DNA from 2 places in the Delftia sp. DS1230 genome. Region 1 is predicted to be linked to the other one. Evidence: riboswitches for the same ligand, from Rfam matches in the RefSeq annotation. Region 1 holds a riboswitch; the other holds the start of a gene.

What was found. A riboswitch is a leader RNA that binds a small molecule or an ion and turns the genes downstream of it on or off. The one in region 1 is predicted to bind S-adenosylhomocysteine.
Region 2: another riboswitch for S-adenosylhomocysteine. It lies ahead of ahcY (adenosylhomocysteinase); the one in region 1 lies ahead of metH (methionine synthase).

The regions. Positions count from the first base shown of each region.
Region 1 covers NZ_CP157763.1:254,667-270,459, forward strand. Annotated here, with positions in the region: gene AAN986_RS01115 (response regulator) at 1-180, opposite strand, end outside; gene AAN986_RS01120 (ATP-binding protein) at 200-3,694, opposite strand; gene urtA (urea ABC transporter substrate-binding protein) at 3,909-5,174, shown strand; gene urtB (urea ABC transporter permease subunit UrtB) at 5,285-6,199, shown strand; gene urtC (urea ABC transporter permease subunit UrtC) at 6,272-7,468, shown strand; gene urtD (urea ABC transporter ATP-binding protein UrtD) at 7,488-8,231, shown strand; gene urtE (urea ABC transporter ATP-binding subunit UrtE) at 8,252-8,941, shown strand; gene fmdA (formamidase) at 8,978-10,207, shown strand; gene AAN986_RS01155 (zinc ribbon domain-containing protein) at 10,254-10,613, shown strand; gene AAN986_RS01160 (amino acid ABC transporter ATP-binding protein) at 10,686-11,432, opposite strand; gene AAN986_RS01165 (amino acid ABC transporter permease) at 11,419-12,072, opposite strand; gene AAN986_RS01170 (amino acid ABC transporter permease) at 12,069-12,797, opposite strand; gene AAN986_RS01175 (transporter substrate-binding domain-containing protein) at 12,829-13,635, opposite strand; gene AAN986_RS01180 (FadR/GntR family transcriptional regulator) at 13,632-14,438, opposite strand; S-adenosyl-L-homocysteine riboswitch at 14,716-14,842, shown strand; gene metH (methionine synthase) at 14,870-15,793, shown strand, end outside.
Region 2 covers NZ_CP157763.1:775,570-791,362, forward strand. Annotated here, with positions in the region: gene AAN986_RS03475 (peptide chain release factor 3) at 1-1,319, opposite strand, end outside; gene AAN986_RS03480 (potassium-transporting ATPase subunit F) at 1,609-1,716, shown strand; gene kdpA (potassium-transporting ATPase subunit KdpA) at 1,831-3,537, shown strand; gene kdpC (potassium-transporting ATPase subunit KdpC) at 3,609-4,343, shown strand; gene kdpB (potassium-transporting ATPase subunit KdpB) at 4,347-6,431, shown strand; gene AAN986_RS03500 (TorF family putative porin) at 6,514-7,389, shown strand; gene AAN986_RS03505 (sensor histidine kinase KdpD) at 7,424-10,129, shown strand; gene AAN986_RS03510 (response regulator) at 10,141-10,875, shown strand; S-adenosyl-L-homocysteine riboswitch at 10,883-10,967, shown strand; gene ahcY (adenosylhomocysteinase) at 11,038-12,468, shown strand; gene AAN986_RS03520 (TlyA family RNA methyltransferase) at 12,626-13,828, shown strand; gene metF (methylenetetrahydrofolate reductase [NAD(P)H]) at 13,851-14,678, shown strand; gene AAN986_RS03530 (septal ring lytic transglycosylase RlpA family protein) at 14,757-15,653, shown strand; gene rlmJ (23S rRNA (adenine(2030)-N(6))-methyltransferase RlmJ) at 15,660-15,793, opposite strand, start outside.

The sequences.
Region 1 (15,793 bases):
GGTCAGGGCAAAGCGCTGCAGCGCCTCGTCGGCATCGCGCGCGGCGAGCACCACGTAGCCTTCGGCGGCCAGGGCATCGCACAGCATGCGAAGGCTGTCCAGCGCGTCGTCCACCACGAGGATCACATGGGCGCCGTTGCCATGGCTGCTGCGGCTGGTGGCGGTGGTGGTGGCGGTCATTTCCTGCCCTCCTGGATGTTCATTCATCTGTCTCCTCCTGTTCCTGTTCGTCTTCTTCCCGGGGCTGCGGCAGCAGGCGCGCCAGCGCATCGAAGTCGAAGCGGTTCGCGCAGGCCTGCAGCGCATCGAGCAGCGCGGCATGCGCGGGCGCCTGCTGGCGCGCCTGGCGCAGGCGCTCGCGCAGGGCCGTGGCCTGGCCCGAGCGCGCCAGCCGGGCCAGGTCTTCGCGCAGGTCGGGCGGGAAGGGGGCGGCTGCCGGCGCCTGCGCTGCCTTTGCCTCTGCCTGCTCCGCGCGCGGCGCCGGCAGCAGCAACGGGCGGTTGTCATGCACCCATTCGATCCGCAGCACGCGCTCGAGCACCTGCAGCAGCTCGGACTCGATCACCGGCTTGGCGACAAAGCCCTGGCAATGCGCATCGGCCAGGCGCGGCGGGTCGTTGTCGAACAGGTTGGCCGAGACGAAGACCACGGGAAGCTGCTGCGCATCCCGGCGCGCGCGCAGCAGGGCGGCGGTCTGCCAGCCGTCCAGGTCGTCCATGCTGATGTCCAGCAGCACCAGGTCAGGCAGGCTTTGCTCCACGATCTCCAGGCACTCGCGGCCGCTGGCGGCCTCGCGGATCTCGAAGCCCAGCGGCAGCAGCAGGCCGGCCAGCAGCTGGCGCTGCAGCGGCTGGTCGTCCACCACCAGCAGGGTGCGCCGGGGCGGCAGATAGCCGATGACGGTGTGCAGCGTGGCGGCTGCGCCGGGGGGCACCCAGGACGCGTCGGGCGCCATCTCGGGCAGGTACAGGCGCACGGTGAAGCAGCTGCCCTCGCCGGGCGTGCTGCTCAGGGTGAGCTGCCCGCCCATCAGCTCGGTCAGCAGGTGGGTGATGGTCAGCCCCAGGCCCGTGCCCGCCTCGCTGACGCGCCGGCCCGCGCTGCCGCGCTCGAAGGGCACGAAGATACGCTCCATGTCCTGCGGTTCGATCCCGATGCCGGTATCGATGACCTCGATGCGCGAGACATGGGGCCGGAAATCCATGCGCAGCCGCACCTCGCCGTGCTGGGTGAAGCGCACGGCGTTGGACAGCAGGTTGATCAGGATCTGGCGCAGCCGCTTGGCGTCGGCCCGCACCCAGCGCGGCATGGTGCCCAGCGTCTCGACCGAGAACTGCAGCCCCCTGGCCTGGGCCTGGGGCCGCATCATGGCCTCGATGCCGTCGATCAGCGCGGGCAGGGGCAGGGGGGCGAGGTCCAGGCGCAGGCGGCCGGCCTCGATGCTGGCCAGCTCCAGCGATTCGTCGATCAGCGCGCGCAGGTGCTGGCCGCTGTGCTGCATGGTGGACAGGGTCTCGCGCACCCAGCCATCGACCTGCGGGCTCTTGAGCAGGATCTGCGTATAGCCCAGCAGGCTGTTGAGCGGCGAGCGCAGCTCGTGCGTCATGCCCGCCACATAGCGGGTCTTGGCCTGGCTGGCCTGCTCGGCATGGTCCTTGGCGGCCTGCAGCTCGGCATCGGTGCGCTTGTGGGCGGCGATCTCCTGCAGCAGCAGCTGGTTCTGGCGCTCGGACTCGTCCTGGGCCATGCGCCGGCTGTCCGTGCTCAGCACCACCCACCAGGCGGCCACGGCGCACAGCAGGGCCAGCAGCGCGAAGACCTTGAGGAAGGGGATGCGCAGCGCGCCGCCATCGACGCTGCCTGCCTGCAGGCTTTCCTGCATGTAGACCACGCCCACCATGAAGGCCGTCACCGCGCACAGCGACAGCATCACTACCAGGTACTGGCCCGCGCGGAAGTTCACCTTGGTGGCCCAGCGCGGCGGCAGCATGGCCGAGGCCAGCGCGCGCAGCTGCTCGCCCGCGCGCGAGCCGGTCTTGCAGCGGTCATGGCAGCGCGACTCCAGCGAGCAGCACAGCGAGCAGATGGGCGCGCCGTAGGCCGGGCAGCGCGCCATGTCCTCGGACTCGAACTGGTTCTGGCAGACGGCGCAGCGCACCGTCTCGCCGGGCTTCCACAGATTGCCTGCGGGCCGCGCCAGGTAGTAGCGCCCGCCCGTCAGCCAGGCCAGCAGCGGCGACAGCAGCATGGACAGCGCCAGCGCGATGAAGGGCGAGAACGCGGCCGCCGTCTCGCCCAGCAGGCCCGCATAGGCGCAGCAGGCCACGGCGGCGGCCAGCAGCATGGCGACGGGTCCCACGGGATTGAAGTCGTACAGATGGGCGCGGCGGAATTCGATGCCCGGCGGGCTCAGCCCCAGCGGCTTGTTGATGACCAGGTCGGCCACCAGCGCGCCCACCCAGGCGATGGCCACGTTGCTGTAGATGGTCAGTACCTTCTCCAGCGCGCCGAACACGCCCAGCGTCATCAGCAAGGTGGCGATGACCACGTTGAACACCATCCAGACCACGCGCCCCGGATGGCTGCGCGTGATGCGCGCGAAGAAGTTGGACCAGGCAAGCGACCCCGCGTAGGCATTGGTCACGTTGATCTTGACCTGCGAGATGACCACGAAGACCACGGTCACCGCCACGGCCAGCCCCGGCAGGCCCAGGGCCTGCAGCACCTGCTGGAAGCCTGCCAGGAACATCTGCGTGGGCTCGGCCGCGCGCGAGGCGTCCACCCCCTGCAGCTGCATGGCCGCGAAGGCGAGAAAGGCGCCGCCCGCCATCTTGAGCATGCCCATCACGGCCCAGCCCGGGCCGGCCACCAGCACCGCGCCCCACCAGCGCAGCCGGTTGGCCTGGGTGCGCGGCGGCAGAAAGCGCAGGAAGTCCACCTGCTCGCCGATCTGCACCACCAGCGCGAAGATCACGGCTGCCGCCGCGCCGAACATCAGCGGATCGAACTGGCTGCTGCCCGAGCGCAGGCCGGTGAGGCTGGCGAAGTCGCGGTACAGCTGCGGCTGGGCCAGCGCCATCCACACGAAGGGCAGCACCAGCAGGAACAGCCACAGCGGCTGCGTCCAGGCCTGCAGGCGCGAGATCAGCGTGATGCCGCGCATGGCCAGCGGCAGCACCACCAGGGCCGACAGCGCATAGCACCACTGCAGCGGCCAGTCCACCACCAGCTGCAGGGCCAGCGCCATGATGGCCGCCTCCAGCGCGAAGAAGATGAAGGTGAAGACGGCGTAGATCAGCGAGGTGATGGTCGAGCCCAGGTAGCCGAAGCCCGCGCCGCGCGTCAGCAGGTCCATGTCCAGCCCGTAGCGTGCGGCGCAGACGGCGATGGGCAGCCCCGTCAGGAAGATCACCAGCCCCACGGTGACGATGGCCCACATGGCGTTGGCGAAGCCGTAGTTCAGCGCAATGGCGCCGCCGATGGCCTCCAGCGCCAGGAAGGACAGCGAGCCGAAGGCCGTGTTGGCCACACGGAACTCGCTCCAGCGCCGGAAGCTGCGCGGCGTGTAGCGCAGCGCGTAGTCCTCCATGGTCTCGTCGGCCACCCAGGCGTTGTACTCGCGCCGGAACCGGAAGATGGTCTGCGGCGCGGCTGCGGTGCCGGTGGGGCTGTCGGGCGGGGGGGCGGAGTGCATTCCCAGGTCTAGCAAGAAACGTGCGGGGCCAATGCTGGCGCGGCTTGCAAGAGGGGTAGCCGGGGTGCGTACGCAGGTGGCTACGTCAATTGACGTATGGGCGGCGGCAAGGGTTCTTCCTAATCTTGGACCCAGCGCGGAAACAAGCCGTAACCGCAACGCCAGTTTTCAGCCACTTGCAGATCACCCAACCGATCCTTACAGGAGAGTCACCATGAGCCACCCCTCCGACCCCCGCACACCTGGTTCCCCCGGCACGGAAATGGGCCGCCGCCGCGTCCTGCAGGCGCTTGGCGCCGCCTCGGTGGCCGGGTTGCCGGCCTGGTCCTTCGCCCAGCCCACGGCCCAGGTCAACACCACCAAGCTGGCCGTGACCGACACCGAGGTCGTCGTGGGCCAGCTGCACTCGGCCACGGGCACCATGGCGATCTCCGAGACCGGCTCCATCCAGGCCGAGCAACTGGCCATCGACCAGATCAACGCCATGGGCGGCATCCTGGGCCGCAAGATCCGCGTGATCAAGGAAGACGGTGCCTCCGACTGGCCCACCTTCGCCGAGAAGTCCAAGAAACTGCTCATCAACGACCGCTGCGCCGCCGTCTTCGGATGCTGGACCAGCGCCTCGCGCAAGGCCGTGCTGCCCGTGTTCGAGAAGGAAAACGGCCTGCTGTACTACCCCACCTTCTACGAAGGCCTGGAGCAGTCCAAGAACGTGATCTACACGGGCCAGGAAGCCACGCAGCAGATCCTGTACAGCCTGGACTGGGCCAAGGCCGAGAAAAAGGCCAAGACCTTCTTCCTGATCGGCTCGGACTACATCTGGCCGCGCACCTCGATGAAGATCGCGCGCAAGCACATCGAGAACTTCCAGAAGGGCAAGGTCGTCGGCGAGGAGTACTACCCGCTGGGCAGCACCAACTTCGGCTCGCTGGTCAACAAGATCAAGCTGCAAAAGCCGGACTGCATCTTCGTGGCCGTGGTGGGCGGCTCCAACGTGGCCTTCTACAAGGCGCTCAAGGCCGCAGGCATCACGGGTGACAAGCAATTGCTGGTCACGCTGTCGGTGACCGAGGACGAGATGACCGGCGTGGGCGGCGAGAACTTCACGGGCTTCTACTCCTCGATGAAGTACTTCCAGACGCTGGACAACGAGAACAACAAGAAGTTCGTGGCCGCCTTCAAGGCCAAGTACGGCCCCAACGCCGTCATCGGCGACGTCACCCAGGCCGGCTACCTGGGCCCCTGGCTGTGGAAGGCCGCCGTGGAAAAGGCCAAGAGCTTCGACGTGGACAAGGTGGTGGCCGCATCGCCGGGGCTGGAACTCAAGACCGCGCCCGAAGGCTACGTGAAGGTGGACGCCAACCACCACCTGTGGAGCAAGTCGCGCATTGCCGTGGGGCAGCCGGACGGCACGTTCAAGGTGGTCTCGGAGTCGCCTGAACTCATCAAACCCGATCCCTTCCCCAAGGGTTACCAGTAAGCCCTGATCCGTTCAGGCAGGTGATGCGCGGCGGCCTGCGGCCTGGTGGGCGGGCTGCCGCGTGAATCGTTTCCCCCTCTCCCGATTGGCTTGCGCGCAGGAGCAGCACCATGAGTTTTTCCGACATGATGAACATCGGCCTGATGCAGGGCTTCGCGGGGCTGAGCCTGTTCGCCGTGCTGCTGCTGATGGGCCTGGGCCTGGCCATCATCTTTGGCCAGATGGGCGTGATCAACATGGCGCATGGCGAGTTCATGACCATTGGCGCCTACACCATCTACCTGGGCTCCACGCTCACGGCGCAGCACGCGCCCGAGTTCATGCCCTACTACTTCCCGCTGGCCATCGTGGCCGCCTTCCTGTTCGCCTTCGTGGCCGGCTGGCTGGTGGAATGGGGGCTGATCCGCCACCTCTACAAGCGGCCGCTGGACACGCTGCTGGCCACCTGGGGCGTGAGCCTGGCGCTGCAGCAGTGCTTTCGCACCTTCATCGGCCCCAAGGAAGTCAGCCCCACCCTGCCTGACTGGCTGATGGGCTCGTGGGCGCCGGCCGAGGGGCTGGACATTCCCATCAACGGCCTGTTCGTGCTGGCGCTGACCATGGCCGTCACAGCCGGCGTGCTGATCGCGCTGCACAAGAGCCGCTGGGGCCTGCGCGTGCGCGCCACGGTCAGCAACCGCGTGATGGCCAACGCCATCGGCATCGACACCAAGAAGACCGACCGCCTGACCTTTGCCATCGGCTGCGGCATCGCGGGCGTGGCGGGCGCGGCCTTCACCACCATCGGCTCCACCGGCCCCACCTCGGGCTCGCTGTACATCGTGGACGCCTTCCTGGTGGTCACCTTCGGCGGCGCGGCCAGCCTGCTGGGCACCGTGGTCTCGGCCTTCGGCATTGCGCAGACGCAGTCCATCACCGAGTTCTTCCTCGCGGGCTCCATGGCCAAGGTGATCACGCTGTCGCTGATCGTCTTCATCCTGATGCTGCGTCCCCAGGGCCTGTTCGCCTCCAAGGTGCGGCGCTGATCCCGGCGCCGGCCCTGTCCACGAATTCCCCCGCGTTCCCCCGATTTCCCCTGAGTTCACCGGAGTCATTCCATGCAAGCCCTCAAAGCCTGGATACAGCGCTACCAGCTCGCCAGCCTGGTGCTGCTCACCGTCCTGCTGGCGGTGGTGCTGCCCCTGGCGCTGGACATCTTCCGCCTCAACCTGGTCGGCAAGTACCTGACCTATGCCTTCGTCGCCATCGGCCTGGTCATGGTCTGGGGCTATGGCGGCGTGCTCAGCCTGGGCCAGGGCGTGTTCTTCGGCCTGGGCGGCTACGCCATGGCCATGTTCCTGAAGCTGGAGGCGTCCGACCCCATCAGCACCAAGATCCAGTCCACGCCCGGCATCCCCGACTTCATGGACTGGAACCAGCTGACCGAGCTGCCCTCGTTCTGGCTGCCCTTCAAGAGCCTGCCGTTCTCGCTGGCCGCCGTCATCGCCGTGCCCACGCTGCTGGCCTGGCTCATCAGCTTCGCCATGTTCAAGCGCCGCGTGGGCGGGGTGTACTTCGCCATCATCACGCAGGCCGTGGCGCTGATCGTCACCGTGCTCATCATCGGCCAGCAGGGCTACACGGGCGGCGTCAACGGCATGACCGACCTCAAGACCCTGTGGGGCTGGGACACGCGCACGGACAGCGCCAAGTACATCCTCTACTACGTCTGCGTGGCCCTGCTGATCGGCGCCATCGTGCTGTGCCGCTGGATTCAGACGGGCAAGGTGGGCACCCTGCTGCTGGCCATGCGCGACAAGGAAGACCGCGTGCGCTTTTCCGGCTACGACGTGGCCAATTTCAAGGTCTTCGTGTTCTGCCTGGCCGCTGCGCTGTCGGGCGTGGGCGGCGCGCTGTTCACGCTGCAGGTGGGCTTCATGTCGCCCAGCTTCGTGGGCATCGTGCCCTCCATCGAGATGGTCATCTACGCCGCCGTGGGCGGGCGCATGAGCCTGGTGGGCGCCGTGTACGGCACGCTGCTGGTCAACGCGGGCAAGACCTATTTCTCGGAGAGCTTCCCGGACCTGTGGCTGTTCCTCATGGCGGGCCTGTTCATCGGCGTGACCATGGCCTTCCCGATGGGGCTGGCCGGCCTGTGGGAAAGCCGCATCGTTCCCTGGTGGAACAGCCGCCGCAAGGGCGCGGCACCGGCCGCAGCGCCTGCCGCAGCGCAGGTAGGCCAGGCAGCACCTGCCCCGGCCGCCACCAAGCCCACGTCCGCCCTGTCCGAAGGCATGGGCCGCCAGGGCGCCTGAACCACAGCGGGAGCACACCATGAGCAATACCGACTTCACGCTGGCCGTGGAAGACCTGACGGTCTCCTTCGACGGCTTCAAGGCCATCGACGCGCTGAACCTGTACATCGACAGGAACGAGCTGCGCGTCATCATCGGCCCCAACGGCGCGGGCAAGACCACGCTGCTGGACCTGATCTGCGGCAAGACCCGCGCCACGGCCGGCAGCATCAAGTTCAAGAACGAGGAACTCACGCGCATGGCCGAGCACAAGCGCGTGCGCCTGGGGATCGGGCGCAAGTTCCAGACGCCGTCCATCTACGAGAACCTGTCGGTCTTCCAGAACCTGGAGGTCTCCTACCCCGAAGGCCGCTCGGTCTTCGGCGCGCTGGCCTTCAAGTGCACGGAGGCGGTGCGCGATCGCGTGCAGGCCGTGGCCGCCGACATCGGCCTGGACGAGCGCCTGGACACCGAGGCCGGCCTGCTCAGCCACGGCCAGAAGCAGTGGCTGGAGATCGGCATGCTGCTCATGCAGGAGCCCGAGCTGCTGATGCTGGACGAGCCCATCGCCGGCATGAGCGCCCGCGAGCGCGAACTGACGGCCGAGCTGCTGCAGCGCATCTGCAAGAACCGCTCCGTCATCGTCATCGAGCACGACATGGAGTTCGTGGCGCGCATCGCGCACAAGGTCACCGTCATGCACCAGGGAAAGATCCTCGCCGAGGGTCCCATGGACAAGGTGCAGGCCGACCCCAAGGTCATCGACGTCTACCTCGGCCACTGAGGCACGCACAAGGAATTCACATGCTGCAAGTCAAGGATCTGTACGTGGCCTATGGCCAGAGCGAGGCGCTGCACGGCATCAGCTTCGAGGGCCGCGAGAACGAAACCGTGGCCATCATGGGCCGCAACGGCATGGGCAAGACCACGCTGTTCAAAAGCCTGATGGGCGTCATGCCCGCCAAGAGCGGCCAGATCACCGTGGCCGGCCAGGACGTCACGAAGGACGAGAGCTTCCGGCGCGTGGCCAAGGGCATTGCCTACGTGCCCCAGGGCCGCATGATCTTCCCCACGCTGACCGTGGAGGAGAACATACAGACGGGCCTGGAGAACGCGAAGTCGCGCCAGGTGCCCGACGACATCTACGCCCTGTTCCCCGTGCTCTGGGACATGCGCCGGCGCAAGGGCGGCAACCTCTCGGGCGGGCAGCAGCAGCAGCTGGCCATTGCGCGCGCCCTGGTCACCGACCCCAAGGTGCTGCTGCTGGACGAGCCCACCGAGGGCATACAGCCTTCCATCATCAAGGACATCGCCAAGGCGCTCAACGAGATCCGCAAGCTGCGCCGCATCACCATCGTGGTCAGCGAGCAGGTGCTTTCCTTCGCCATGGATGTGGCCGACCGGCTGTTCGTCATCGAGGGCGGGCGCCTGGTCCATGAGACGGCCAGAGCAGATACCGACGAGCAGCGCATCAAGTCCTACCTCTCCGTCTGATCCGTTTTTTCCCACTGCCATCGCAAGGAGCACACCATGGCCGAAACCCTGATCAAGGTCGATCTCAACCAGTCCCCCTACGACAACCCGCAGGTGCACAACCGCTGGCATCCCGACATCCCCATGGCGGTCTGGGTGGAGCCGGGCGCGGAGTTCAAGCTGGAGACCTATGACTGGACCGGCGGCGCCATCAAGAACGACGACAGCGCCGAAGACGTGCGCGACGTGGACCTGTCCACCGTCCACTTCCTGTCCGGCCCCGTGGGCGTCAAGGGCGCCGAGCCCGGCGACCTGCTGGTGGTGGACCTGCTGGACATCGGCGCGCGCGACGACAGCCTCTGGGGCTTCAACGGCTTTTTCTCCAAGCAAAACGGCGGCGGCTTCCTGGACGAGCATTTCCCGCTGGCCCAGAAGTCCATCTGGGACTTCCACGGCATGTTCACCAAGAGCCGCCACATCCCCGGCGTCAACTTCGCAGGCCTCATCCACCCGGGACTGATCGGCTGCCTGCCCGACCCCAAGATGCTGGCCAGCTGGAATGAGCGCGAGACCGGCCTCATCGCCACCGACCCCGACCGCATCCCCGGCCTGGCCAACCCGCCCAACGCCACCACCGCCCACATGGGCCAGATGCAGGGCGAGGCGCGCGACAAGGCCGCCGCCGAAGGCGCGCGCACCGTGCCGCCGCGCGAGCATGGCGGCAACTGCGACATCAAGGACCTCTCGCGCGGCTCGCGCGTGTTCTTCCCCGTCTACGTGGACGGCGCGGGCCTGAGCGTGGGCGACCTGCACTTCAGCCAGGGCGATGGCGAAATCACCTTCTGCGGCGCCATCGAGATGGCCGGATGGGTGCACATGAAGGTTTCGCTGATCAAGGGCGGCATGGCCAAGTACGGCATCAAGAACCCCATCTTCAAGCCCAGCCCCATGACGCCCAACTACAAGGACTACCTGATCTTCGAAGGCATCTCGGTGGACGAAAAGGGCAAGCAGCACTACCTGGACGTGACCGTGGCCTACCGCCAGGCCTGCCTGAACGCCATCGAGTACCTGAAGAAATTCGGCTACAGCGGTGCCCAGGCCTACTCGCTGCTGGGCACGGCGCCCGTGCAGGGCCACATCAGCGGCGTGGTGGACGTGCCCAATGCCTGCGCCACGCTGTGGCTGCCCACGGAGATCTTCGACTTCGACATCAATCCCACGGCCGAGGGACCACAGAAGATCATCACGGGCGGGGTGGACCTGCCCATCGCCCAGGACAAGTAAGCCCGGCATACGACACCCGCCATCCACCATCCGCCAGAGGCCGCCCATGCCCACCTATGACTACCACTGCGCCGCATGCGGCGGCTTCGACGCGCTGCGCAGCCTCTCGCAGCGCAACGAGCCCGCGCCCTGCCCCATCTGCGAGGCGGCCTCGCCCCGCGTCTTCGTCAGCGCGCCGCGCCTGGCCTGCACCAGCCCCGAGCAGCGCCGCGCCCACGACACCAACGAGCGCGCCCGGCACGAGCCCAGGCGCTCACGCGATGTGGCCGAGGGCAGCTACGCGCGCATGCGCCACCCTTCGGGCTGCGGCTGCTGCAGCGGCGCCAGCAAGCGCGGCTCCACGGTCACGGCGCCCAACGGCGCCAAGACCTTCCCGACCAAGCGGCCCTGGATGATCAGCCACTGACCGCGGCCCCTGCGCCGCACCGATGCAAAAAAGGCCCGCGACGCGGGCCTTTGTCCTGCCTGGCCGTACCGCTCAGTGCACGGCGCCGATGAAGCCGGCCAGCTCCGGCGTCTGCGGGCTGGCGAACAGCTGCTTGGCCGGGCCGCTTTCGTGGATCAGGCCCTGGTGCATGAACACCAGCTGGTCGCCCACGTCGCGGGCAAAGCGCATCTCGTGCGTGACCATGATCAGCGTCATGCCCTCGGCGGCGAGCTGCTTGACCACGGCCAGCACCTCGTTGACCAGCTCCGGGTCCAGGGCCGAGGTGATCTCGTCGCACAGCAGCACCTTGGGCTGCATGGCCAGCGCGCGTGCGATGGCCACGCGCTGCTGCTGGCCGCCGCTGAGCTGGTCGGGGTAGCTGTCGTACTTGTCGCCCAGGCCGACCTTGGCCAGCATCTGGCGCGCCAGCGCCGCCGCCTCGGGCTTTTTCACGCCCTTGACCACGGTGGGCGACAGGGCCACGTTCTCGCCCGCCGTCAGGTGGGGGAACAGGTTGAACTGCTGGAACACCATGCCCACGTTCAGGCGCAGCGCGCGCAGCTGGGCGGGCGAGGGCGCGCTGCCCTCCGAGCCCTTGAGCACGGCGTCGTCCACCACGATCTGGCCGGACTGGATGGCCTCCAGCCCGTTGATGGAGCGCAGCAGCGTGCTCTTGCCCGAGCCGCTGCGGCCGATGATGGCGACCACCTGGCCGCTGTCCACGCTCAGGTCCACGCCCTTGAGCACATGGTTGTTGCCGTAATGCTTGTGAACGGCGCGCACATCAACGAGCGGCATAGAGTTTCTTCTCCAGATGGGATGCGTAGAGGGACAGGGGCCAGCACAGCAGGAAGTAGCCTGCGGCGACCAGGCCGTAGATGAGGAAGGGCTGGAAGGTGGCGTTGGCCAGCATGGAGCCGAGCTTGGTCAGCTCGCTGAAGCCGATGATCGAGGCCACGGCCGTGCCCTTGATGATCTGCACCGAGAAGCCGACCGTGGGCGCTATCGACAGGCGCAGCGCCTGCGGCAGCACCACATGGCGCATCTGCTGCAGGTAGCCCATGGCCAGGCTGGACGAGGCTTCCCACTGGCCGCGGGGGATAGCCTCCACGCAGCCGCGCCAGACCTCGGCCAGGTAGGCGCTGGTGTACAGCGTCAGGCCGATGGCGGCCGCCGTCCAGGGCGAGATGTCCAGGCCGGCCATGGACGAGCCGAAGAACACGATGAACATCTGCATCAGCAGCGGCGTGTTCTGGAAGGCCTGGATATAGGCCTTGGCCAGGCGGCGCAGGTTCAGGCTGCGGCCCACGCGGGCGAACAGCACCAGCAATCCGGTGGCGCCGCCCAGCACGAAGGCCAGCAGCGACAGCGCCAGCGTGGCCAGCAGGCCCTCGGCCAGCTTGGCCAGGATGGGCAGCAGGGGAATGTCGGCAATCATGCGGCGTCTCCGGCAGTGGTTGCAGGTGCAGCAGGTGCAGCGGGCCTGGCTGCACGCGGCGTGCGGCGGCCCACCACGAAGCGCTGGCCTATCCAGGCCAGCAACTGGCGCAGTGCCAGGGCCAGCACGAAGTACGCCGCCGTCACCACCAGGTAGGTCTCGAACGCGCGGAAGTTGCGCGACTGGATGAAGTTGGCCGCAAACGTCAGGTCCTGGGCGGCGATCTGCGAGACCACCGAGGTGCCCAGCATCACGATCACGATCTGGCTGCTCAGCGAGGGCCAGACCCGCTGCAGCGCAGGGCGCAGCACCACATGGCGGAAGACCGCCCAGCGGCCCATGCCCAGCGCGCCAGCGGCTTCCAGCTGGCCGCGCGGCGTCTCCTGGATGCCGGCGCGCACGATCTCGGTGATGTAGGCGCCCAGGTTGATCACCGTGGTCAGCAGGCAGGCCTGCCATTCGTTGATCTGCACACCCAGCGAAGGCAGGCCGAAGAACACGAACATCAGCTGCACCAGGAAGGGCGTGTTGCGTATGCCCTCCACGTACACCTTGAACAGCCAGTGCAGCGGCGCAATGCGCCAGGCGCGGCTGACGCCGCCGGCCACGCCGATGGCGCCGCCCAGCACGGCGCCCGCCGCCGTCAGCGCCAGCGTGAAGCCCGCGCCCTGTGCCAGCAGGCCGCTGTAGTCGAACACGGCGCCGAAGTCGAATTGATAGGCCATGGAAGGATTTCCGGGAGCAGGGGCGCAGCGGTTACAGGGTGGCGGGCAGCGGCATCTTCATCCAGCGCTGGGACAGGCTGGTCAGGCGGCCGTCGGCCTTGAGCTTGGTGATGATGGCGTCCACCTTCTGCAGCAGCGCCGGCTCGCCCTTGGCCACGCCGATGTAGCAGGGCGTGTCCTCGACCGCGAACTTCACGTCCAGCTGGCGCAGCCTGGTGCGCTCGTTGACGGCGTTGGCCACGATGTTGCCCAGCGTCACCAGCTGCACCTGGCCCGTCAGGTAGCTTTGCGCGGTGGCGTTGTTGTCCTCGTAGCGCTTGATGGTGGCCGAGGCCGGCGCCACCTGCGTGAGGGCCAGGTCCTCGGTGGAGCCGCGCGTCACGCCCACGGTCTTGCCGGCCAGGTCGGCAGGGGCCTTGATGCTCATGTCCTTGGGGCCGTAGACGCTCTTGGGGAAGGGCGCATAGGCCTGGGTGAAGTCGATCACCTTGGCGCGCTCGGCGTTCTTGCCCAGGCTGGAGATGACGATGTCGGCCTTGCCCGTGGTCAGGAAGGGGATGCGGTTGGTGCTGGTCACGGGCACCAGCTCCACCTTCACGCCCAGCTCCTGGGCCACCAGGGCCGCCATGTCGATGTCATAGCCCTGCAGCTTCAGGTCGGTGCCCAGCGAGCCGAAGGGCGGGAAGTCCTGCGGAATCGCCACGCGCAGCACGCCGGCCTTCTGGATGTTGGCCAGCATGTCGGCATGAGCGGCGCCGCCCAGGCCGGCAGCGGCCAGGGTGGCGGCCGCCAGGGCGGTGCGGATGAATGCGCGGCGGGGTGTCAGGGGGGAAGTCATGCGAAAGCTCCTTCGGAAGGTGGGATGAGGCGAAAGGAAAGCGGGTCAGGGTCGGGCGCAGATGTATCGGGCGCAGATGTATCGGGCGCTGTTGCGTCGGGCGCCGCCGCGTCGTCCGGTGTGTCGAGATCGATGCCGCTGCGCCTGGCAGCCGACAGCAGGTGGGCGCGCATGGCGCCCGCAGCGCCCGGCGCATCGCCTGCGCAGACGGCCTGCACGATGGCGTCGTGCTCGCGCACCGGCTGGTCGTCGGCGCCGCTCCAGGCAAAGGGCAGGCGCAGGCTGTGGCTGATGGCCAGCTCCAGCTGGCGCGCCATGGCCACCAGGCCCGGGTTGCCCGACAGCTGGGCCAGCAGCAGGTGGAACTGCAGATCGGCGTCGGCGGCGGCCAGCAGGTCGCTGCGGTCCAGGGCGTGGGCCAGCTGGGACTGGGTCCATTGCAGCTGGCGCAGGCCGCTGTCGTCGGCGCGCACGGCCGCCAGCGCGGCCCAGCCGGGCTCCAGCACCAGGCGCAGCTCGATCAGCTGGCGCGGCGACAGCGTGCCCAGCGCCGGGGTGGCATAGGCGCGGTGCATGCGTGCACGGCCGCTGTGCGGGCCGTTGATGCGCACGCCCTTGCCCGGCTGGATCTCGACCAGGCCCAGGGCCTCCAGCATGGACAGCGCCTCGCGCAGCGAAGCGCGGCTGATGCCCAGCTGCCGGGCCAGCTCGCGCTGCGGCGGCAGCTGGCTGCCGCCGGGGTAGTGGCCGCTCAGGATGTGCTGCTGCAGCGTCTGGGCCATCGAGATCGGAATGCTTTGCATGGGCTGGCGCGGGTGGAGGGTTTTGGCCTGACTGGTCAGACCACGTACCCAGCAGATAGCGAATTGCGTGCCAGATGCAAAAAAAGGAGCGTTGTCCTCAGGCGCTGCAAAGAATCCGGGGCGATGGGGCATAGACAATCCGTCCCGAAGGCGCCGCCAGCGGCCCGCGCTGCCGCGCTTTGGTGCAGTGCCGCATGGCTTTGTGCAGGCCTGCCCCGAATGCGGGCGTAAAACCCGCACTGCAGGCCGCCGCCAGCCGCCGTAGAATCCCGGGCTTTGGCCCGAGGAGCGTTGCAGCGCGGCACCCGCCCATCCGTACACCGGATCGCGTGCCGCGTCAGGCTTGGGCCAGGTGCAGGTTCCCGGCCGGACCGCGCCCACGGTGCCAACGACGCTCACCTGTTGCCATGCCGTTTTTGCAGGTGAGCTTGATGTCGTCCTCTTTCACTCCCCCTCCCATGAAGCTGTCCGGCCTGGAGCCGGTGACCATCGGCGAGGGCACGCTGTTCGTCAACGTGGGCGAGCGCACCAACGTCACGGGTTCCAAGGCCTTTGCGCGCATGATCCTCAACGAGCAGTACGAGGAAGCGCTGTCCGTGGCGCGCCAGCAGGTGGAAAACGGCGCCCAGGTCATCGACGTGAACATGGACGAGGCCATGCTGGACAGCAAGGCCGCCATGGTGCGCTTCCTGAACCTCATCGCCTCCGAGCCCGACATCGCCAAGGTGCCGGTCATGGTGGACAGCTCCAAGTGGGAGGTCATCGAGGCCGGCCTGCGCTGCCTGCAGGGCAAGGGCATCGTCAACTCCATCTCCATGAAGGAAGGCCTGGATGAATTCAAGCGCCAGGCCCGGCTGATCAAGCGCTACGGCGCGGCCGCCGTGGTCATGGCCTTCGACGAGAAGGGCCAGGCCGACACCTACCAGCGCAAGATCGAGATCTGCGAGCGCGCCTACCGCATCCTGGTGGACGAGGTGGGCTTCCCGCCCGAGGACATCGTCTTCGACCCCAACATCTTCGCCGTGGCCACCGGCATCGAGGAACACGACAACTACGCCGTGGACTTCATCGAGGCCGTGCGCTGGATCAAGCAGAACCTGCCCGGCGCCAAGGTCTCGGGCGGCGTCTCCAACGTGAGCTTCAGCTTCCGCGGCAACGATCCCGTGCGCGAGGCCATCCACACCGTGTTCCTCTACCACGCCATCTCGGCGGGCATGGACATGGGCATCGTCAACGCCGGCATGGTCGGCGTCTATGACGACCTGGAGCCCGAGCTGCGCGAGCGCGTGGAAGACGTGGTGCTCAACCGCCGCCCTGACGCTGCGGAACGCCTGCTGGAGATTGCCGACGCCGCC
Region 2 (15,793 bases), 520 kb from region 1:
ATGTTGCCGCCGGCTTCGGGCTTGAAGACCTGGATGGCGCCTTCCTCGCCCAGCTGCATCAGGCCCTGCTGCAGCTGTTTGGTGCGCAGCGGGTTCTTGAGCACCACGGTCATGAACATTTCAGGGGCGAAGAAAGGCAGGCCCGTGAATTGCAGGCTCGCGCCGTCGGTGATGGTGTCGCCCAACTGCACGCCACCATGCGTGGTGAAGCCGATGATGTCGCCCGCATAGGCTTCTTCGACGGCTTCGCGGCGCTGGCTCATGAAGGTCACGACCGAGGTGGGGCGCAGTTCCTTGGCGGTGCGCTGCACCTTCATCTTCATGCCGGGCGTGTACTTGCCCGAGGCCACGCGCACGAAGGCGATGCGGTCACGGTGGTTGGCATCCATGTTGGCCTGGACCTTGAAGACCACGCCGGAGAAGCCTTCGTCCTCGGGGTGGATGATCTTTTCCACAGGCTGCTTGTTGACCAGCAGCGAGCTTTTTCGGGGGCTGGGCGGGGGCGACATGTCGACCACGGCATCCAGCACTTCCATGACACCGAAGTTGTTCACGCCGGAGCCGAAGAAGACCGGTGTGAGCTTGCCGGCCAGGAAGGCCTCATGGTCCCAGGGGGCCGAGGCGCCCTGGGCCAGTTCCATGCTGTCGAGCGCGTCGTCAAAGGCCTGCCCGAAGCGCGCACGCAGCTTGTCGGCCTCGGCCAGGGGAATGGCCTCGAAGTCCTGGGGGCGGCGTTCGCTGCCGGGCTGGAACACCGTCATGGTCTGGGTGAGCAGGTTGATGATGCCGCCGAACTGCTTGCCCTGGCCCACGGGCCAGGTGACGGGGCAGCAGGGCATGCCCAGCTCGCGCTCCACTTCGTCAAGAATGTCCAGCGGATCGCGCACTTCGCGGTCCATCTTGTTGACGAAGGTGATGATGGGCGTGTCACGCTGGCGGCAGACCTCGATCAGGCGGCGGGTCTGCGATTCGACGCCGTTGGCGGCGTCGATCACCATCAGCGCCGAGTCCACGGCCGTGAGCACGCGGTAGGTGTCTTCCGAGAAGTCCTTGTGGCCCGGGGTGTCGAGCAGATTGACCACATGGTCGCGGTAGCTCATCTGCATGACCGAGCTGGCCACCGAGATGCCGCGCTGCTTTTCGATTTCCATCCAGTCGGAGGTGGCATGGCGGCTGGCCTTGCGGCCCTTGACGGCGCCCGCGATCTGGATCGCGCCCGAGAACAGCAGCAGCTTCTCGGTCAGCGTGGTCTTGCCCGCGTCGGGGTGGGAAATGATGGCAAAAGTCCGGCGGCGCCGGGTTTCAGAGGCGTATGACACAGTATTGAAAGCGCAGAGGCAGGGCGGTGCCTGCCAGAAAAGGGAGACGTAATGTCTGTCGCGGGCGGCCATTGGGGCATGGAGCCAAGCGAGGCCGCAAATGGCCGCCATTCTACTTTCGCACCGGGAATATCGGCGAACAGGGATGTAAGTCGTGTCCCTGGTTTCTTGATGCCGTCTTGATACGGCACGTCGCAATCTCAATCCGCTTTTGACAGCCCCGGCCCTAGAGTTTTCCCCATCGCAACAACAGGTGCCGCCATGCGGCGCCGATGCGGGAGAAATCCCTATGACCCTGACCGAAATCACCGGATGGCTGGGCGCCCTGGGCGCCCTGGGCGCCCTGGCTGTGTTTGTCTACCTCGGATACGCATTGCTGCGGCCCGAACAGTTCTGAGGTGGCGCAGATGCAAGACCTGATCTTTATCGCCCTGAGCCTGGGCTGCTTCGGGGGCCTGCTGGCCTTCGTGGCGGCGCTGGGCCGGATTTGACTGCCTGAAAGGAGACCTCCATGTGGTTGACCTGGATGGAATATGCACTGGTGCTGCTGCTGATGACGGCGCTGGCCGTGCCCATGGGGCAGTGGCTGGCACGCTGCTTCACGAGTGAGCACCATGCCTGGATCGAGCGGCTGAGCTTTCGCGCCCTGGGCGTGAACCCGGCCGAGCGCATGGGCTGGCAGCGCTACGGGCTGGCGCTGCTGCTGTCCAACGGCGCCATGCTGCTGCTGGGCTATGCGCTGCTGCGCCTGCAGGGCTGGATGCCGCTCAATGCGCTGAGCAATGCGGCGCAGACACCGGACCTGGCCTTCAACACGGCCGTGTCCTTTGTGACCAATACCAACTGGCAGGCGTATTCGGGCGAGAGCAGCCTGTCCAACGCCACGCAGATGGTGGCCATCACCTTCATGATGTTCGCTGGCGCGACCACGGGCGTGGTCGCCGCGGCGGGTGTCATCCGCGGCCTGGCGCGCTCCAGTGCCTCGGACCTGGGCAACTACTGGGTGGACTATGTGCGCATGCTCTGGCGCGTGATGCTGCCGCTGAGCTTTGTGGTGGCCCTGGTCTATGTGTGGCAGGGTGTGCCTCAGACGCTGGATGGCCAGGTCTGGGCGACGACGCTGGAAGGCGCTCGCCAGCAGATTCTTCTCGGCCCCGTGGCCAGCCTGGAGAGCATCAAGCACATCGGCACCAACGGTGGCGGCTTCTTCGGCATGAATGCGGCCCATCCGTTCGAGAACCCCACGCCGCTGACCAACGCATTCCACATCCTGGGCATGCTGCTGATCCCGTCGGCGCTGACCTATGCGCTCGGCTCCATGCTGCTGCGCCGTCGCCAGGGCTGGGTGCTGTTCGGCGCCTGCCTGGTGATGTTCGTGGGCTTTCTGGCGCTGGTGTTCACGGCCGAGCAGGCCGGCAATCCGCTGCTCACGGCCGCAGGTGCCGACCAGCAGATCAGCGCCACCCAGCCGGGCGGCAACATGGAGGGCAAGGAGCTGCGCTTCGGCATCGCCGATACGGCGCTGTTCGTGACCACGACCACGGCCGCGACCACGGGCTCGGTCAATGCCATGCATGACTCGCTGACGCCCCTGGGCGGGCTGGTGCCGCTGGCGCAGATGATGCTCAACTGTGTGTTCGGCGGCGACGGCGTGGGCCTGATCAACCTGCTGCAGTACGCCATCCTCACGGTTTTCCTGGCCGGCATGATGATCGGCCGCACGCCCGAGTTCCTGGGCAAGAAGATCGAGGCGCGCGAGATCAAGCTGGTGATGCTGGCCGTGATGGCGCACCCGATCTCCATCCTGGGCTTCACGGCGTTGGCTGCGGTCTGGCCCGACACCATGGCCAGTCTGACCAACCGGGGGCCGCACGGCTTCTCGGAGGTGCTCTATGCCTATGCCTCGGGCACGGCCAACAACGGTTCGGCCTTTGCGGGCCTGAATGCGAACACGCCGTTCTTCAACACCACCATCGGCCTGGCCATGCTGGCTGGCCGCTATCTGACACTGCTGCCCATGCTGGCCCTGGCCGGCAGCCTGGCGGCCAAGCCCACCGTGCCTGCGGGGCCGGGCACCTTCCCGACGGCCACGCCGCTGTTCATGGGCTTGCTGGTCTTCGTGGTGGTAGTGGTCGGTGGACTGACCTTCCTGCCTTCGCTGGCCCTGGGTCCTGTGGTCGAGCAACTGCAGATGCTGTCAGGACAGGTCTACCCCTGAACACCCCTGAGCCCGTTTTTTTCCTGGCCGCCTGCTGTGCCTGACACAGCAGCGCGGCGGAGGTTTCCGAAATGCAAGTTCAAACACACACTTCCGGCCCGTTGCCGGTGCTGCGCACCGATGCGCAGGTTCCATCCCAGACCGATGCCGGCGGGCTGCGCTCGCTGTTCGGCCCCAGCCTGCGGTCGGCGCTGTTCGTCGCCGTGGTCACGGGCCTGGCGTATCCGCTGGTCACCACGCTCGTGGCCCAGGCCGCGTTTCCCAAGGCCGCCAATGGCAGCCTGATCACGCGCCAGGGCTCGGTCGTGGGCTCGGCCCTGATCGGGCAGGAGTTCGCTTCGCCCCGTTATTTCCAGGGTCGGCCCAGCGCCACCACGGCGCCGGATCCCGACAAGGCCGATGCCACGGTGGCCGCGCCCTACAACGCCGCGCTGTCGGCCGCCACCAACCAGGGGTCGACCCACGCGGCGCTCAAGGAGTCCGTGGCGGCGCGCGTGGCGGCCTACCGCGAACTCAATGGTCTGGCGGCAGATGCCGCTGTGCCTGTGGATGCCGTGACGGCCTCGGCCTCCGGCCTGGATCCGCACATCTCTGTGGCCAATGCCGAGCTGCAGCTGCCGCGCGTGGCACGCGAGCGCCAGCTGCCTGTGGCCAAGGTCCAGGAACTGCTGCGCCAGCAGATGCAGCCGCGCGTTCTGGGCCTGCTGGGTGAGCCGCGCGTGAACGTGCTGCAGTTGAATCTGGCGCTGGACGATCTCTCGGCCGCGACGCTGCAGCCTGCGGCAGCCAATGCCGCCAAGGAGTAAGCCATGTCGCGCAAAACTGCTTTGTCCCTGTTCGATCCTTCGCTGGTGCGCCAGGCGCTGGGTGACTCCATCCGCAAGCTGGCACCGAGCGCGCAATGGCGCAACCCGGTGATGTTCGTGGTCTATCTGGGCGCCATCTTCACCAGCCTGCTCTGGGCCCAGGCCCTGGCGGGCGAGGGCGAGGCGCCTGCGGGCTTCATCCTGGCCATTGCGCTGTGGCTGTGGTTCACCGTGCTGTTCGCCAATTTTGCGGAGGCGCTGGCCGAGGGGCGCAGCCGCGCCCAGGCCGCGAGCCTGCGCAGCATGAAGCGCAGCACGGTCGCCAAGAAGCTGGAGCAGGCCAGCTACCAAAGCCGCTGGCATCCCGTGGGTGCGGAAGAACTGCGCTCGGGCATGTGGGTGCTGGTCGAGGCCGGCGACACCATACCGCTGGACGGCACGGTGATCGAGGGCGTGGCCTCGGTGGACGAAAGCGCCATCACCGGCGAATCGGCCCCCGTGATCCGCGAGGCCGGCGGCGACTTCTCTTCGGTCACCGGCGGCACGCGCGTGCTGTCGGACTGGCTGGTGGTGCAGATCACCGTGAACCCCGGCGAGTCCTTCCTCGACCGCATGATCTCCATGGTGGAGTCGGCCCGCCGCCACAAGACGCCCAACGAACTGGCGCTGACCATCTTGCTGGTCGGACTGACGCTGCTGTTCCTGCTGGTCATCGTCACGCTGCGGCCCTATTCGGCCTTTGCGGTGGAGCTGACGGGCAGCGGGCAGGTCGTGGGACTGACGGTGCTGGTCGCCCTGCTGGTGTGCCTGATCCCGACCACCATCGGCGGCCTGCTGTCGGCCATTGGCGTGGCAGGCATGAGCCGCATGATGCAGGCCAACGTGATCGCCACTTCGGGCCGCGCCGTGGAGGCGGCCGGCGACGTGGACGTGCTGCTGCTGGACAAGACCGGCACCATCACGCTGGGCAACCGCCAGGCCAGCGAATTCCTGCCCGCTCCCGGCGTGACGGCCGCGCAGCTGGTCGATGCGGCGCAGCTGGCATCACTGGCCGACGAGACACCCGAGGGCCGCAGCGTGGTCGTGCTGGCCAAGGAAATGCATGGCCTGCGCGAGCGTGACCTGGCAACCCTGCATGCCGTCTTCGTGCCCTTCACGGCCCAGACGCGCATGAGCGGCGTGGACATGCCGCAGCCCGACGGCGGCACGCGCAGCCTGCGCAAGGGCGCGGCCGACGCCGTGCGCCGCCACGTCGAAGCCATGGGCGGCAAGTTCCCGCCCGCCATGCTCAAGGTGGTGGAGGATGTGTCGCGGCGCGGCAGCACGCCGCTGGTGGTGGCCGATGGCGCCCGCGTGCTGGGCGTGATCGAGCTCAAGGACGTGGTCAAGCACGGCATACGCGAACGCTTTGCCGAGCTGCGCCGCATGGGCATCAAGACCGTGATGATCACGGGCGACAATCCGCTCACGGCCGCCGCCATTGCGGCCGAGGCCGGCGTGGACGACTACCTTGCCGAAGCCACGCCCGAGGACAAGCTGCGCCTGATCCGCGAACACCAGGCCGCAGGCCGGCTGGTGGCCATGACCGGCGACGGCACCAATGACGCACCCGCACTGGCCCAGGCCGACGTGGCCGTGGCCATGAACAGCGGCACCCAGGCGGCCAAGGAAGCCGGCAACATGGTGGACCTGGACAGCAACCCGACCAAGCTCATCGAGGTCGTGGAGACCGGCAAGCAGATGCTGATGACGCGCGGCGCGCTGACCACCTTCAGCGTGGCCAACGACGTGGCCAAGTACTTCGCCATCATCCCGGCCGCCTTCGTGGGCACGTATCCGCAGCTGTCGGCGCTCAATGTCATGGGACTGGCCAGCCCGAGCTCGGCCATCCTGAGCGCCGTGATCTTCAACGCGCTGATCATCATCGTCCTGATACCGCTGGCCTTGCGTGGCGTGCCCTACCACGCCATCGGCGCCTCGGCCCTGCTGCGGCGCAACCTGCTGGTCTACGGGCTGGGGGGCCTGGTCGTCCCCTTCATCGGCATCAAGCTGATCGACATGCTGCTGGTGGCTTTCGGCCTGGCCTGATCTTTGGCGGCAAGCCTGCCCGCCCGGGCAGGCACCGCCTTGCTTTCTCTGTACAAAAACCAAGATGAAATCCGTTTCTTCCATGACGGCCGCTTGTGCCGTCCCCCGTTTCTTCCCCCGTGCCTCGCTGGCTGCACTGTTGTCGCTGGCGGCTGCGTCCTGCCATGCCCAGGCCGAGACCTCCCCAGTCAACGCTGCCAGTGCCGATGCCCAGCAATCGCCCGCACCCGCCTACGCGCTCACCGGCAGCGTGGCGCTGCTCAGCGACTACCGTTTCCGTGGCATCTCGCAAAGCTGGATGGGGCCGGCGCTGCAGGGCGGGCTGGAGCTGTCACTGCCGCGTGGCGCCTACCTGGGCGTGTCCGGCTCCAGCGTGTCGCGCCACAGCTATCTGGACGGCCGCGCGCTGGAGCTGGACCTGTACGGCGGCTGGCGCACCGAGCTGCTGCCGGGCTGGACGGGCGACATCGGCCTGCTGCACTACAACTACCCCGGCGCGCGCGTGCCCCGCGGGGATGACAGCGGCGGCGTGCGCTACGACACCACCGAGGCCTATCTGGGCGTCACCCACGGCGGCTTCAGCGCCAAATGGTCGCTGGCGCTGACGCCTTACTTCGGCCTGCGCGACAGCACGGCGGCCACGGCCTTTGCCGAGGCACTTCCCGGCAGCGGCAGCTCACGCGGCAGCAGCTATCTGGACCTGAACTACCAGCATCCGCTGGGCGACTGGGCGGTGCTGGGCCTGCATGCCGGCCACACGCAGGTGCGCAACTACAGCGAACTGTCGTACGCCGACTGGCGCGTCTCGCTGGCCCGCAGCTGGGGGCCATGGACGGCCACGCTGGCCTGGGCCGGCACCTCGGCCGACACGCGCTACTACCGCGCGGCCAATGCGGCAGGCCAGATGCAAAGCCTGGGCCGCAGCGGCTGGGTGCTGTCGCTGTCGGCGGCGTTCTAGTGTGGGGGCACGCTCTGGTGCTAGGCTGAGAACCATGCCCATTTCGTCCTCTGCCGAGCCGGCGCCGCCCGGTCTGCCGCGCCCCGATCCCGACGCCCTGGTCGCGCGCCTGCGCCATGAGCGGGCGCAGGAGGGGCGGGGCAAGCTGCGCATCTACTTCGGATCGAATGCAGGCGTGGGCAAGACCTACGCCATGCTGGCCGCCGCCCAGCGCGAACGCCAGGGGGGCCGCGAGGTTCTGGTGGGACTCGTGGAAACCCATGGCCGCAAGGAAACGGCGCAGCAGCTGCATGGCCTGGAGCAACTGCCGCTGCGCGAGCTGCCGCACCAGGGACGGACGCTGCGCGAGTTCGACCTGGATGCGGCGCTCGCGCGGCGTCCGCGCGTGCTGCTGCTCGATGAACTGGCGCACAGCAATGCGCCAGGCTCACGCCATCCCAAGCGCTGGCAGGACGTGCAGGAGCTGCTGGACGCAGGCATCGATGTCTGGACCACGATCAACGTGCAGCACCTGGAAAGCCTGAACGACGTGGTGGGCGGCATCGTCGGCATCACGGTGCGCGAGACCGTGCCCGACCAGATCTTCGACGATGCCGACGAGGTCATCGTCGTCGACATCTCGCCCGACGAGCTGCTGCGCCGCTTGAAGGACGGCAAGGTCTACATGATGGAGCAGGCCGAGCGGGCCTCGCGCAACTTCTTCAGGCGCGGCAACCTGCTGGCGCTGCGCGAGCTGGCACTGCGCCGCACGGCCGACCGCGTGGACGAGGACATGCGCGACTACCGGCGCGAGCGCTCCATAGGCACGGTCTGGCCTGCGCGTGAGCGCCTGCTGGTGGCCGTGGCAGGGCACGCGGGCGACGACGCCCTGGTGCGCCAGGTGGCGCGCATGGCACGCCGGCTGGATGCTGGCTGGATGGTGGTGTACGTGGACGCGCCCCAGCGCCAGCACCGCCCACGCAGCGTGCAGGCCGCCGTGCTCAAGACCCTGGCCCTGGCCGCGCGCCTGGGGGCCGAGACGGCCACGCTGCCGGGCGCCGATGTGGCCGAGGCCCTGGTTGCCTTCGCGCGCGAGCGCAACGCCAGCCGCCTGGTGCTGGCCCAGCCGCCGCGCCCGGCATGGTCGCCCTGGCGCTGGTGGGGCCGCAGCCTGCCCGACCGCATCGTCCAGCTGCATCCCGACATCGACGTGCTGGTGCTCTCCGGGGGCTCCAGCGCGGCCCGGACCGAGGCCGCGCCTGCCGCACCGCTGCGGCGCAGGCCGCTGCCCTGGAAGGGCTATGCCGGCGTGACCCTGGCCTGCTTGACCGCCACGGTGCTGGCCGAGCAGCTGCTGCGCATCTTCGACCCGGCCAACGTGGTGATGCTGTTCCTGCTCATCGTCGTGCTGTCTTCGTTGCGCTGGGGGCGTGGCCCGGGCGCCTGGGCGGCGCTGCTGTCGGTACTGTGCTTCGACTTTTTCTTCGTGCCCCCGCGCGGATCCTTCCATGTCAACGACACGCAGTACCTGTTCACCTTCGTGCTGATGCTAGGCGTGGCCCTGGTCTGCGGCCAGCTCATGGCGCGGCTGCGCCACGAGGCGCGCGTGGCGGCCGAGCGCGAGCGGCGCGCGGGCGCCCTGGCGCGGCTGGCGCGCGACCTTTCGGGCGCGCTCACGCAGGAGCAGGTGGTGGAGATTGCGCTGAGCACGGTCTCGGGCGTGTTCGACGCCCAGGCCGGGCTGCTGTTGCCCGATGCCGACGAGCGCCTGCGCCCCGCCGGCGGCGGCTCCTGCCCCATGGACGACAGCATTGCGCGCTGGGCCATGGACCACGGTCAGCAGGCCGGCCAGGGCACGGACACGTTGCCGGCCGCGCCGGCCCGCTACGTGCCGCTGGCGGCGCCCGTGCGCATGCGGGGCGTACTGGTGCTGCAACTGCGTGCGCCCCAGCGCCTGGAGGTGCCCGAGGAGCAGCGCCTGCTGGAGGCGTGTGCCAGCCAGGTGGCGCTGGCGCTGGAGCGTCAGCACTTCGTGGCCGTGGCCCAGCAGACCCAGATCGCCATGGAGGGCGAGCGCATGCGCAACACCTTGCTGTCGGCCGTCTCGCACGACCTGCGCACGCCGCTGACCACCATCCTGGGCGCGGCCGAGGCCGCGCAGCGCCATGTGCCGCCGGGCGGCGCAGCCGACATGCTGGAGCAGGTCCGCATCCAGGCCCAGGCCATGCAGCGACTGGTGGAGAACCTGCTGGACATGGCGCGCCTGCAGCAAGGCGGCGTGCACCTGCAGCGCGAATGGCTGCCGCTGGATGAAGTGGTCGGCAGCGCGCTGCGCCAGATGCGCGCGCGCCTGCACGAGCATCCCGTGAGCACCGACGTGCCCGCCAGCCTGCCGCTGCTGCAGCTCGATCCCGTGCTCATGGAGCGCGTGCTGGTCAACCTGCTGGACAACGCCGCCAAGTACACGCCGGCCGGCACGCCGCTGACCATCCACGCACGCGAACAGGACGGCGAGGTGCTTGTGGCCGTGCAGGATGGCGGGCCCGGCCTGCCGCCACACCTGCCCGTGGAGACGCTGTTCGAGCCCTTCACGCGCGGCACGGCCGAGTCCACCGTCTCGGGCATAGGCCTGGGGCTGGCGCTGGTGCGCAGCATTGTCGAGGCCCATGGCGGGCGCATCGAGGCCGCTGCCGCGCGCCCAGGCCCCGGCACCGTGTTCACGCTGCGCTTTCCGGTGCCGGAGCAGCCATTGCTCGATTAGAGTCTTGCGCCATGAGCACGCCCACCAACCGCATCCTGATGATCGAGGACGACCCCGGCATCCGCCGCTTCGTGCGCCTGGTGCTGGAGGACGAGGGCTGGCAGGTCTTCGAGGCCGACAGCGCGCGCCGGGGCCTGATCGAGGCGGCGAGCCGCCAGCCCGATCTGGTCATCCTCGACCTGGGCCTGCCGGATGCCGACGGCAAGCAGGTTCTCACCGAGCTGCGCGGATGGTCCTCCGTGCCCGTGCTCGTGCTCTCCGCGCGCGAGCGCGAGGACGAGAAGGTGGCCGCCCTGGACGCCGGCGCAGACGATTACCTGGTCAAGCCTTTCGGTGTGCCCGAGCTGCTGGCCCGGCTGCGCGTGATGCTGCGCCGCCGCCAGCAACTGGGGGCCGCAGGCGGCGCAGTTGCATCCAGCCAGGTGCACTTCGGCCAGGTGCAGGTGGACCTGGCCACGCACGAGGTGCGGCGTGCGGGCCAGCCGGTGCACCTCACGCCCATCGAATTCCGCCTGCTGGCGGCGCTGATCGCCGCCCAGGGCCGTGTGATGACCCACCGCCAGCTGCTGCTGCAGGTCTGGGGACCCGAATACCTGGGCCGTGCCCATTACCTGCGCGTGCACATGGCCAATCTGCGCCAGAAGATCGAGGACGAGCCGGCCCAGCCGCGCCACCTGGTGACCGAGCTGCAGGTGGGCTACCGGCTTGTGGGGCTGGGCGGTGAGGCATCCCCGGGATCGGTATAATCAGCGCCTCTCCGAGGAGCGTTGCAGCAGGCCCATTCACCAGATGCGGTCTGCGAGGCTCGGAGTCATACCTGCAACGACGCTCGCCCACGCTTTCTGTGCGGTGAGCTTTTTTTCGTCTCCCGCAGAACGTGGTTTTTCATTCATCTTTTGGAGAAAACCATGAACGCTGCTGTTCGTCCCGTTTCCGCCGACACGGCCATCGCTGACATTTCCCTCGCCGCCTGGGGCCGCAAGGAAATCCTGATCGCCGAAACCGAAATGCCCGGCCTGATGGCCACGCGCGAGGAATTCGCCGCGGCGCAGCCGCTCAAGGGCGCGCGCATCGCCGGCTCGCTGCACATGACCATCCAGACGGCCGTGCTGATCGAGACGCTCAAGGCCCTGGGCGCCGACGTGCGCTGGGCCTCGTGCAACATTTTCTCGACGCAGGACCATGCCGCCGCCGCCATCGCCGCCACGGGCACGCCCGTGTTCGCCATCAAGGGTGAATCGCTGGCCGACTACTGGGACTACACCCACCGCATCTTTGAATTCGGCGCCGCCGGTACCGAAGGCGAAGGCCCCAACATGATCCTGGACGACGGCGGCGATGCCACCATGCTGCTGCACCTGGGCATGCGCGCCGAAAAGGACCTGTCCGTGCTGGACAACCCCGCCTCCGAGGAAGAGAAGATCGCCTTTGCCGCCATCCGCGCCAAGCTGGCCCAGGACCCCACCTGGTACACGCGCAAGAGCGCCCACATCATCGGCGTGACCGAAGAGACCACCACCGGCGTGCACCGCCTCAACGAGATGTCGGCCAAGGGCACGCTGAAGTTCCGCGCCATCAACGTCAACGACTCCGTCACCAAGAGCAAGTTCGACAACCTCTACGGCTGCCGCGAATCGCTGGTGGACGGCATCAAGCGCGCCACCGACGTGATGATCGCCGGCAAGGTCGCCGTGGTGGCCGGCTACGGCGACGTGGGCAAGGGCTGCGCCCAGGCGCTGCGCGCGCTGTCGGCCCAGGTCTGGGTCACCGAGATCGATCCCATCAACGCCCTGCAGGCCGCCATGGAAGGCTACAAGGTCGTGACCATGGAGTGGGCGGCAGACAAGGCCGACATCTTCGTGACCACCACCGGCAACCGCGACATCATCCGCCACGAGCACATGGTGGCCATGAAGAACGAAGCCATCGTCTGCAACATCGGCCACTTCGACAACGAGATCGACGTCGCCTCCATCGAGCAGTACCAGTGGGAAGAGATCAAGCCCCAGGTGGACCACATCACCTTCCCTGACGGCAAGAAGATCATCCTGCTGGCCAAGGGCCGCCTGGTGAACCTGGGCTGCGCCACCGGCCACCCCAGCTTCGTGATGAGCGCCTCGTTCGCCAACCAGACCATCGCCCAGATCGAGCTGTTCACCAAGCCCGATGCCTACGAGGTCGGCAAGGTCTACGTGCTGCCCAAGATCCTGGACGAGAAGGTTGCCCGCCTGCACCTGAAGAAGGTCGGCGCCATGCTGACCGAGCTGACGGACGGCCAGGCTGCCTATATCGGCGTGAGCAAGCAGGGGCCCTACAAGCCCGAAACTTATAGGTATTAAGCACCCCCTGAGGCGCTGACGCGCCTTCCCCCTCTCTACCCGCTTCGCGGGGGAGGGGGACGACGCCCTCGCTGCGGGGCGGCCCTTGCTTGGCGTCCCTGAGTTGGGTCGCGCCGGTTTCGGGCATTAGTCAACTGAGATTTCCTGGAGCGACGCTATGCGCGCAGATGTATTTTTGGTGGAAGCCGGCCATGCGGCCACGCGCTCGCAGGCGCAGCGGCTGATTGCGGGTGGCGTGCAGTGGCGCATGACGCCGTTGACGCCGTGGAAGAAGGTCGCCAAGAACGGTGACGAGATTCCCGCAGGTGCCGAGCTGCAGTTGCTGGACGGGGCCGAGGCCCGGTTCATCTCGCGCGGCGGGCTGAAGCTGGAAGGCGCGCTGGCGGCCACCAAGCTGTCGGTGGACGGCCTGCGCTGCCTGGACGTGGGCCAGAGCACGGGCGGTTTCACCGACTGCCTGCTGCAGGCAGGCGCCGCCCAGGTCATCGGCGTGGACGTGGGCCATGGCCAGCTGCATGACCGGCTGCGCTCGGATGCGCGCGTGATCTGCGTCGAAGGCGTCAATGCCCGCGCGGTGACGGCCGAGGGCTTGCAGGAGGCCTGCGAGGAAGTGCTGTCCGAACGCTGGGAGGAAGATCCCGACGACAACGACACCCAGCCCGTGGCGCCCTATGCCTGGATGCGCAACGGCGGCGTGGTTGACGAAGACTACGACGACAGCGACGACGCCAAGGAAAACGAGATCGAGGCCTTCAAGGCCGAGCGCGCGGCCAAGGGCAAGGCGCGCGATGAGGGCACGGTGGCCACGCAGCGCCGCCGCCGCGCCGAGTTTGCCGACGTGGACATCACGCCGCAGTTCGACTTCGTCACGGGCGATCTGTCCTTCATCTCTCTGACCCTGGTGCTGCCGGCCGTCACGCGCCTGCTCAAGCCGCATGGCCAGCTGCTGATGCTGGTCAAGCCGCAGTTCGAGCTGCAGCCGGGCCAGGTCGGCAAGGGCGGCATCGTGCGCGATGCGGCCCTGTTCACCGAGGTGGAGCAGCGCATTCGCACCTGCCTGGGCGAGCTGGGCCTGGAGGTCAAGGGCTGGATGGAGTCGGCCATCGAAGGCGGCGACGGCAACCGCGAATTCTTCGTGCATGCCCAGCAGGCGGCCGTGGTGAAGGAGCCAGAGCAGCCTGAAACGCAGGACGACGACGAGCCCCGCTCGGCCGTGAAGGCCGCTCCTAAGCCGGCCGCGCCTAAGCGCGTGTCCCGCACCGTGCTGCGCGAGCAGCGCAACGAGCGTGTGATCGACACCAGTACCGAGTTCGGCGTGCCCGGTCCGGGCCGCGCCAAGCTGCGCAAACGCAACGAATGAAACACTGAGCAGCGAGTCTTACATGAGCTTTCCGATCAGCTTCGAGTTCTTCCCGACCAAGACGCCCGAGGGCGCGACCAAGCATGTGCAGGTGCGCAAGAACCTCTATGCGCGCAAGCCCCAGTTCTGCTCCGTCACCTATGGCGCGGGCGGCTCCACGCAGACGGGCACCTTCGCCATGGTGCGTGACATCCAGAACGAAGGCGTCAGCGCGGCATCGCATTTCTCCTGCGTGGGCGCCACGCACGACAAGGTGCGCGCCGAACTGCAGGAGCTGAAGGCCATGGGCGTGCGCCGCATCGTCGCGCTGCGCGGCGACCTGCCCAGCGGCTATGGCCTGGGTGGCGAATTCCAGTACGCCAGCGATCTCGTGGAATTCATCCGCCGCGAGTTCGGCGACTGGTTCCACATCGAGGTGGCTGCCTACCCGGAGGTCCATCCGCAGGCGAAATCCCCACAGTCCGATCTGGATGCGTTTGCGGCTAAAGTGCGCGCTGGCGCGGATTCCGCGATCACCCAATATTTCTACAATGCCGACGCCTACTGCCGTTTCGTTGATGCGGCGCGCGGCATGGGGCTTGATGCACCGGTTGTTCCCGGCATCATGCCCATCACCAGCTCTACGCAGCTGATGCGCTTCTCGGACGCCTGCGGCGCCGAGATCCCGCGCTGGATCCGCCTGCGTCTGCAGGCTTACGGAGATGACACGGCGTCCATTCGCGCCTTCGGCCTCGATGTCGTGTCCCGTCTATGCGAGCAGTTGCGCAGCCAGGGCGCTCCCGGGCTGCACTTCTATACGATGAACCAGAGCGTCGCCACGCTGGAAATCTGCGATCGATTGGGCCTTTGAGCGCGCAGCCACTGCGCCGGCCCCGGGCGACCCTCTAGAACTTGGGAACGGTCAGGCGTTCCCTGGAGGTTTTTGCCCATGGATCGTGGTTTTCGACGCCTGCACTGGCGCTGGCTGGCCATGTGCGCCATCACCGCCACCCTGGCCGGCTGCGCGCCGGCTCCCGTGGCACAAAGCGATGCCGAGTCCGGCGCCCTGACCGCAGGTGCGGCGGCAATGGATGAAGGCCAGACGCCAGCGGCCGTGCCCTCGGCCGGCAAGCGCGGTGGCCGCACATCGCGGGCCGCGCAGCCGGCCAGCAAATCCCCGGATGCCAAGCCCTCCGAGTCGGCCTCGCCCGAAGACAGTGCCGAGGCTCCCTCCAATCCCGACTTCGCCCTCGTGCCCTCGCGCGACAGCGACCAGCAAGGCCTTGCCTCCTGGTATGGCCCGGGCCTGCATGGCCGGCTGACCGCCAGCGGCGAGCGTTTCGACAAGGAAGAATTGACGGCCGCGCACCGCAGCTTTGCCTTCGGCAGCCGCGTCTGCGTGCGCAGCGCCGCCACGGGCAAGACAGTGGTGGTGCGCATCAACGACCGCGGGCCGTTTGCGCCTGGCCGCGTGATCGATCTGAGCCAGGCCGCAGCGCAGGAGCTGGGCATGGTCGGCCTGGGCATCAAGCCCGTGGAGCTGTGGCAGCTCGACGATGGTGAGCAGGAATGCCCCGAAACCCTGGTCACGGCCAGGAAGGCCAAGTCCATCGAGAAGACGCAGCAGGCCAAGGCACAGGCACAGACAACACAGGCACGGACCCGGGTTCAGGCCAAGGCGCCAGTGCGTCCGCGTGTCCAGGCCAAGGCGCCTGCCCCCAGGCCCAATGCACGCACGGCCGTGGCCAGCCGTGCCGTCCCTGCCGCCAAGCCGGTGGCGAAGGCTGCGGCGCCCGCCGCTGCCTCGTCCACCGCAGTGGCCTCTGCGGCCTCGAACGCGCGCTGAACGGGCTCAGCCGCCGGATTCGAGCGTGAAGGCCGCGTTCTCGTCCTGACCGAGCAGCTTGACCAGCTGCGGCATGGCCGGCTTGAGCTGTTCCTTGAGATTGAACGGCGGATTGATCAGGAACATGCCGCTGGCCGGCA